One region of the Stenotrophomonas sp. LMG 10879 genome, then DNA from elsewhere that is predicted to be linked to it. Evidence: riboswitches for the same ligand, from Rfam matches in the RefSeq annotation. Region 1 holds a riboswitch; the other holds the start of a gene.
The links. Region 1 has a riboswitch for glycine ahead of CR919_RS13895 (trimeric intracellular cation channel family protein). Riboswitches for the same ligand answer to the same signal wherever they lie in the genome.

Region 2: it holds a riboswitch for glycine, as region 1 does, so the genes downstream of both, gcvP (aminomethyl-transferring glycine dehydrogenase) here and CR919_RS13895 (trimeric intracellular cation channel family protein) in region 1, are expected to answer to the same signal.

The regions. Positions count from the first base shown of each region.
Region 1 is NZ_PEJT01000008.1:114,667-118,873, forward strand. Features, by position in the region: gene CR919_RS13885 (multidrug efflux RND transporter permease subunit) at 1-257, opposite strand, end outside; gene CR919_RS13890 (MdtA/MuxA family multidrug efflux RND transporter periplasmic adaptor subunit) at 254-1,423, opposite strand; gene CR919_RS13895 (trimeric intracellular cation channel family protein) at 1,662-2,279, opposite strand; glycine riboswitch at 2,363-2,466, opposite strand; glycine riboswitch at 2,480-2,569, opposite strand; gene CR919_RS13900 (GIY-YIG nuclease family protein) at 2,610-2,885, shown strand; gene CR919_RS13905 (nuclear transport factor 2 family protein) at 2,996-3,421, shown strand; gene CR919_RS13910 (NAD(P)/FAD-dependent oxidoreductase) at 3,683-4,207, opposite strand, start outside.
Region 2 is NZ_PEJT01000002.1:184,074-188,280, reverse strand. Features, by position in the region: gene CR919_RS03660 (siderophore-interacting protein) at 1-202, opposite strand, end outside; gene CR919_RS03655 (multidrug effflux MFS transporter) at 343-1,569, opposite strand; glycine riboswitch at 1,869-1,971, shown strand; gene gcvP (aminomethyl-transferring glycine dehydrogenase) at 2,033-4,207, shown strand, end outside.

The sequences.
Region 1 (4,207 bases):
CCGGAGCTGGTGGACGACAGCTGTTTCAGGCCGGGAATCTGCCCGAGCTGGCGCTCCAGCGGCGCAGTGATGGTGCGCGTGGTCAGCTCCGGGCTGGCACCGGGATACAGCGTGGTGATCTGGATGATCGGGTAGTCGACCTGCGGTAGCGCCGCCACCGGCAGCAGGCGATAGGCCAGTACCCCGGACAGCAGCAGCGCCACCATCAGCAACGTGGTGGCGACCGGGCGCAGGATGAAGGCGCGCGAGAGGTTCATGCGCCGGCCTTGGGCGATGCCTCCTCGGTGATGATCTCCACCGTGGTGCCGTCTTCCAGTCCGTCGATGCCTTCGATCACCACCTTGTCACCGGCTACCAGGCCGGAACGCACCGCAACGCGACCGTCATCGGCCGGGCCGAGCACCACCGTGCGTCGTTGTGCCTTGTTGTTCTTGTCGATGATGTGCACGTAGTTGCCCTGGCTGCCGAACTGCACGGCGGCATCGGGAACCAGCAGCGCGGGATGCTCACCCAGCTGCAGGCGCACATTGACGAACTGGTTGGGGAACAGCGCCTGATCGGCGTTGTCGAACTGCGCGCGCAGCTTCAGCGTGCCGGTGGCGGTATCGATGCGGTTGTCGACGCTGGACAGGGTGCCGCTGGCGAGCTGCCGGCGTTCTTCGCGGTCCCAGCTCTCCACCGCCAGCGCCGGCTGCGCCTGTACGGCATCGAGCAGGGCGGGAAGCTCTGGTTCGGGCACGGTGAACAGCACGCTGATCGGCGCCGTCTGCGCCAGCGTGACCAGGCCTTCGGTGTCACTGGCGTGCACCAGGTTGCCTACGTCCAGCCGGCGCAGGCCGACTCGGCCGCTGACCGGGGCGACGATGCGGGTGTACTGCAGCTGCAGTCGCGCTTCGTCCACCGATGCCTGGTCGCTGAGGCGACGCCCCTGCAGTTGCCGCACCTTGCTCTGCTGGTCGCTCAGTTCCTGCGCGGACACGTAGTTCTGGCGCTGCAGTTCGCGGTAGCGCTGCAACTGGCGCTCGGCGTTCTCCAGCTCGGCCAGGTTCTGCTGCTGCGTACCCTGTGCGTGCGCAAGCTTCACCTGGTAGGGGCGGGGATCGATCTGCGCCAGCAGTTCACCGGCCTTGACCTGCTGACCCTCCTGGAAATGCAGGTGCATCAGCTCGCCATCCACGCGGCTGCGCACCACCACGCTGTGCAGCGGGGTGACCGTACCAACCGCCTTCATCCGCAGCACCAGTGGTTCGGCACTGGCACGGGCGATGCGTACCGGCACTACCTTGCCGGCACCAGCTTGTTCGCCACCGTCCGCCTCGGCCTGCGGCCACAGCCACCACGCCAGGCCAGCGACAAGGGCAAGGCCGGCAACGACCAGCAGCGGGCGGGCACGGCGAAAGCGGGAGTTTTCGGCGACAGACATGGGGCATCCTGCGCCCTGCGTGCACGCAGGGTCATGCGGGCCCGTCGGCACCACGAAGGGCCTCGGGCAGCGGGGGAGGGGGATTGTCTGGCGGGGCCGCGGACGCGGCGTGGCTGGATGCCGTCGCGCGTGCGACGGGGCGCCAATGGTAGCGGTTTACGCGGGCCGTCGCCGCGTGACCTTGGTCATGCAGCCCAGCCGGAAATGCCGGCCAACGACCGGCACTACCCTCAAGGGCTCAATGCACTTCGTCGTGGTACACGAACTTCGGCATTTCCCAGCGGTAGTGGATCGCCAGCAGGCGCACGGCGAAGCCACCCCCCAGGCAGCACAGGATCGCCGTGGCATCGGCCACGCCCCAGTGCAGCAACAGCAGATACACCGCACCTGTCAGTAGCGAGATGATCGCGTACAGCTCTTTCTGGAAGATCAGCGGCACCTCGTTGCAGAGGATGTCGCGCAGCACGCCGCCGAAGGCGCCGGTGAGCATGCCGGCGATCAGCACGATCGGCAGCGCATGGCCGGCCTCGCGCGCGATCGAGCAGCCGATCAGGGTGAAGGCGATCAGGCCCAGCCCGTCCAGCACCAGGAAGGTGCGGCGGAAGTGATGCATCCAGCGCGCTACCCAGGTGGCGATCAGCGCCGCGCACACGGTGAAGCCCAGGTACTCGGGATGCTTCACCCAGCCCAAGGGATAGTGGCCGAGCAGGATGTCGCGCAGCGAGCCGCCACCGAGGGCGGTGACACAGGCGATCATGACCACGCCGAACAGGTCCATGCGGCGGCGGCCCGCAGACAGGGCACCGGTCATGGCTTCGGCGGAAATGGCGATCAGGTAGATGATGGACAGCAGCATGGACAGGCTCCGGACGCGGTGGGGCCGGCCATGCGCGACCACCGCCATTGCCTGCGCAATGACGGGATGACGATGACCGGTGCCGCTCCCGCTGTCCTTTTGCCTGAGAGTTCAGCGGCGTGAGCCGCGTGCCCCTTCGGCGGATCGTCCCGGGCATGCCCGGTGACCTCTCTCCAGCTCGGCGAGTCGAATGCATGGTTGGTGGGATTCCAGCCCACCGGCCTGAGCGATCATGGGAGCCTGCGCCTTCGGCGGGCGCCAGCGCGGCGCCTCTCTCCTGCATTCGGCCGCCAGTATATCCGCTGCAGTGCAGCACGGCATAATCCGGGCATGGTTTCGCCTTCCCGCCCGTGGTTCCTGTACCTGCTCGAATGCCGCGACGGCAGCTATTACGCCGGCATCAGCACCGACGTGCAGGCCCGTTTCGCCGCCCACCAGGCCGGCAAGGGGGCGCGTTACACCCGGTCACGCCCGCCGCTGCGGGTGCTGGCGGTACGCGAGTACCCGGACAGGGCAGCGGCCTCACGCGCCGAATGGGAGCTCAAGCAGCAGCCGCGCGAGCGCAAGCTGGCCTGGCTGCAGGCGCCGGCCGAGGCTGTTCTGTAGAGCCGAGCCCATGCTCGGCTCTACAACTTCGCCGGTAGATCCACGCCATGCGTGGATGGGGCACATCCGGCCATGCCATGATCGCCCAGCTCTCAGCGCTGGAGACCCGGATGTCCGCCGTTGCCCTGTTGTTCGCGCTTTCCGCAGCAGCAAGCCCCGCTGCCGACGCCGCCACGATCGCCGCCATCGAAGCGACCTGCCACGACTACGTCGACGGTCAGCTGGAAGCCGACCCGCAGCGCGTCGCCCGTTCCCTGCACCCGGACCTGGCCAAGCGCGCGGTGCTCGGTGATACGCCCGACGAACGCCTCGGCCTGCGCCGGATGTCGAAGGAAGAACTGGTTGCGTTGACGAAACAGGGCGCGCTGAAGACCCCGAAGGATCAATGGGACCGCCGTTGCACGGTGCTGGACGTGACCGGCAATGCGGCCTCGGTGCGGCTGGAAACGCCGTGGTTCGTCGACTACTTCCACATGGGCCGCTTCGAGCAGCGCTGGGTCATCGTCAACGCGCTGTGGTACCCAAAGCCGAAGTAGAGCCACCATGCGTGGCTGTGCTCCATGCAGCCTGCACAGAAACTCATCCACGCATGGCGTGGATCTACTGTGTCGGTCGAGGACGTGCCCGTGGCACTACCTATCGCGAAGATTTCTGCCGGACATGAGCGGGGGCCCAGCGGCCCGATGAAGCAGTAGAGCCACGCCACGCGTGGCTACGCTCCATGCAGCCTGCACAGAAATTCATCCACGCATGGCGTGGATCTACTGTGTCGGTCGAGAGGTCACCCACGGCAGTACCTACCGCTTCGGCCGCCGGTCGTCCCGATCATCGCCGAAGATGATGCGCGCGCTGCGCTGGTAGCTCCAGTACGCCACCGCCCAGTTCAACAGCACCACGACGCGGTTGCGGAAACCGATCAGGAAGAACACGTGCGCGGCCAGCCAGAACCACCAGGCCAGCACACCGGACAGCTGCAGCTTGCCCAGGTGCACGATCGCGGCCATGCGGCCGATGGTGGCCAGGTTGCCGAAGTCGGCGTACTTGAACGGCCCCGGCGCGGGCTTGTCGTGCAGGCGTGCGCGAAGCGTTTCCGCCACGTACTTGCCCATCTGCTTGGCGGCCGGGGCCACGCCCGGTACTGGCTTGCCGTTGGCCTGGCCCAGTGCGGCCAGGTCGCCGGCCACGAAAAGTTCGGGATGGCCGGGCAGGGTCAGGTCGGGCTGCACCGGCACGCGTCCGGCACGGTCCAGCGGCACGTCCAGCGTGCGCGCCAACGGCGAGGCGGCGACGCCGGCGGCCCAGACCACGGTGCGCGCGGGCAC
Region 2 (4,207 bases), on a different contig from region 1:
CGTACCAGTCTTCGCCGCTGGGCACGTCCGGCGCGTCCTGGCCGGGCAAGGGGAAGAACACCTTGATGCGTTGGTCCGGGCCTTCGGTCTTCATGCGCGCCACGTCGGCGCCGGTGAACACCATGCGGTCCAGGGAAGGAGAAAGAACGCGGCGCTCCTTCAGCGCCACCTCGAACAGGCGGTAGGTCTGCTGCGCAGCCATGGGATACCTCATGCGACGACATCGGGATGGCTGGCTGTCGTGCATCCACGAACCGGCTTGCTGGAAACCCCAGCCTAGTCCCTGCGCGCAGCGTCGCAAGGGGGCGCTGCGTGATGCTGTGCCCTACCCCTGCGCGACGCTCAAAGCGCCGTGCCGGCTGCCTCTGCTGCGCGCTCGCGCTGGTGCTCCCAGTACCAGAACACGAAGCCGGCCGCGAAGAAGGCCGCCTGTCCCAGTGCCAGATGCAGCGGGCTGTCGTGCAGCAGTGGCGATACCACGCCGGCCACCACGGTGCTGATCATCAGCTGCACGAACGCCTGCAGCGACGAGGCCAGGCCGCGCTGCTGCGGATACATGTCCAGCACCGCCAGCGCCAGGATCGGGAAGATCAGCGCCATGCCCATACCGCCCAGGAAGATCGGCATCACCGCCCACGGCAACGCGAACTGCGGCGCCAGGCTGACGTAGCCGATGTTCAACACGGCAGAGACCGCACACAAGGTGAAGCCGAGGGCCACCTGCCGCGTCGGTGTGCTGTGCCCGGCCATGCGCCCGGACAGGAACGAACCGGTGGTCATGCCGCCGATGGTGGGAATGAACAGCCAGGCAAAGCCGCCTTCACCCAGATGCAGGTGCTGCATCACGATCGCCGGGGCCGAGGAGATGTACAGGAAGATGCCGCCGAAGCCGATGCTGCCAGCCAGCGCCAGGCGCAGGAAACGCGGGTTGAAACCGATGCGCACGTAGTCGCGCATCAACGTGCGTGGCGACAGTGCGACCCGTGCCTGCGCCGGATGGGTTTCCGGCAGGAAGCGCGCGGTGGCCGCCAGCAGCACCAGCGCGAATACCACCAGGAACCAGAAGATCAGCGGCCAGCCGGCACCACTGAGCAGGATCCAGCCGCCGATGATCGGCGCGATGGCCGGGGCGATGCCGAACAGCATCGACACCTGGCTCATCAGCCGCTGCGCGTCGTGGCCGTGGTAAAGGTCGCGGATCACCGCGCGGCCGACGATCATGCCGACACCGGCAGACAGGCCCTGCAGCGCGCGGAACGCCAGCAGCGTGGTCAGGTCGGTGGACAACGCGCAGCCCACCGAGGCGCCGACGAAGATCACCAGGCCGCCGAGGATCACCCGCTTGCGCCCCCACGCATCGGACAGCGGGCCGTGGGCCAGGCTCATCAGGCCGTAGAACAGCAGGTAGACGCTGATGGTCTGCTGCACCGCCACCTCGTCCACCGCCAGGCGCTGGGCCAGCTGCGGAAACGCAGGAAAGATGGTGTCGATCGAGAACGGACCGAACATGGCCAGGCCAGCGAGCAACAGGGCCATGCGGCGGGTGGAAGGAGCAACAGCGGCGGTCATCGGGCAAGCGTCCGGCAGGGCCATGCGTGACACGCACGGCGGGCGCCGATCCCCTGCGGCAGGGACGGCGCCAGATGAATACGAGAATCCGACCATCATAGGTGGGGAATGCGTGCGACGCCATGCACGGGTGCACAGAACGCACGCCCGGGCCATCGGCCATTCAGGCCTGTGAGGCCGCTGCGGGCCACCGTCGGGCGCCGGCAAGAGGCTATAATCGGCGGGCAACACGGTGGGAGAAGCAGGTCACCGCTGCCGAAGGCGCAACGCCCGTAATCGCTCAGGCCCGATACCACCCGTAACAGAACTCTGGAGAGACCGGTTCGATCCGGCGCCGAAGGGGCACGAAGCTGCGGTTTTCCGCGCTTTTAAACTCTCAGGCAAAAGGACAGAGGGGCGCCCGCAGACCGCCGACCGGCGGCTTGTGCCCGTGCGTGTGCCCTTTCCTGACGGATCCTTCGCCATGTCCCAGAACACCCCTTCCCTGCGTGAGCTCGAGCACCATTCGGCGTTCGTCGAGCGCCACATCGGCCCCAACGATGCCGAGATCGCGCAGATGCTCGGCGTCATCGGCCACGCATCGCTGGATGCGATGACCGATGCCATCGTCCCGGCCAAGATCAAGTCGCCGGCACCGCTGGCGTTGCCGGAGTCGATCACCGAAGTGCAGGCGCTGGCGAAGATCCGCGCGATCGCCGACAAGAACACCGTGCTGCGCAGCTTCATCGGCCAGGGCTATTACGGTACCCACACGCCGAACGTGATCCTGCGCAACATCCTGGAAAACCCGGCCTGGTACACCGCCTACACCCCGTACCAGGCGGAAATCTCGCAGGGCCGCATGGAAGCGCTGATCAACTTCCAGACCCTGTGCGCCGACCTGACCGGCATGGAAATCGCCAACGCCTCGCTGCTGGACGAAGCCACTGCCGCTGCTGAAGCGATGACCCTGGCCAAGCGCTCGGCCAAGTCGAAGTCGGACACCTTCTTCGTGCACGATGCCGTGCACCCGCAGACGCTGGAACTGCTGCGTACCCGCGCCGAGCCCATGGGCATCGTGCTGCGCGTGGGCACCCCGGCCGAAGCGCTGGAAGCGGAAGCCTTCGGCCTGCTGCTGCAGTACCCGGATACCTTCGGCCAGGTCGGCGACTACAAGGCGCTGGTCGATGCCGTGCACGCGCGCGGCGGCCTGGTGGCCGTGGCCACCGACCTGCTGGCCCTGACCCTGCTGGCCGCCCCGGGCGAATGGGGTGCGGACATCGTAGTCGGCAACAGCCAGCGTTTCGGCGTGCCGTTCGGTTTCGGTGGCCCGCATGCGGCGTTCATGGCCTGCCGTGACGCCTACAAGCGTTCGATGCCGGGCCGCCTGATCGGCGTCTCCATCGACGCGCAGGGCAACCCGGCCTACCGCCTGACCCTGCAGACCCGCGAACAGCACATCCGCCGCGAGAAGGCCACCTCCAACATCTGTACCGCACAGGTGCTGCTGGCGGTGATGGCCTCGATGTACGCCGTCTATCACGGTCCGGAAGGCCTGACCCGCATCGCCCGCCGCACCCATCGCCTGGCCGCGATCCTGGCCAGCGCGCTGCGCACCGCCGGTGTGCAGGTCGGCGCCGACTTCTTCGACACGCTGCACGTGACCGGTGTCGACGCCGACGCGATCCATGCCAAGGCCCGTGCGGCCGGCTACAACCTGCGTGCGATCGACAGCAGCTCGGTGGGCATCAGCCTGGACGAGACCACCACCCGCGCCGACATCATCGCCGTGGGCGCGCTGTTCGGTGCCAACGTTGATGTGGACGCGCTGGATGCCAGCACCGCCGACGCGCTGCCGGCCGGCCTGCTGCGCCAGTCCGCGTTCCTGACCCACCCGGTGTTCAACACCCACCACAGCGAGCACGAGCTGCTGCGCTACCTGCGTTCGCTGGCCGACAAGGACCTGGCGATGGACCGCACGATGATCCCGCTGGGCTCGTGCACCATGAAGCTCAACGCCACCGCCGAGATGATCCCGGTGACCTGGCCGGAGTTCTCGCAGATCCACCCGCTGGTGCCGGCCGAGCAGGCGCTGGGCTACAAGGAACTGATCGATTCGCTGGAAGCAATGCTGGTCGAGTGCACCGGCTACGACGCCGTCAGCCTGCAGCCGAACTCCGGCGCGCAGGGCGAGTACGCCGGCCTGCTGGCGATCCGCGCCTACCACCGCTCGCGCGGCGAAGATCACCGTGACATCTGCCTGATTCCGGATTCGGCGCACGGCACCAACCCGGCCTCGGCACAGATGTGCGGGATGAAGGTCGTGGTCACCAAGACCGATGCCAACGGCAATGTCGACGTCGAGGACATCCGCCTCAACGCCGAGAAATACAGCGACCGCCTGGCCGCGATCATGATGACCTACCCGTCCACGCATGGCGTGTTCGAGGAAGAAGTCGTGGAGATCTGCGAGATCATCCACAAGCACGGCGGCCAGGTGTACACCGACGGTGCCAACATGAACGCCTTGGTCGGCGTGGCCAAGCCGGGCAAGTGGGGTTCAGACGTTTCGCACCTGAACCTGCACAAGACCTTCTGCATCCCGCACGGCGGCGGCGGCCCGGGCGTTGGCCCGTGTGCGGTCAAGTCGCACCTTGCC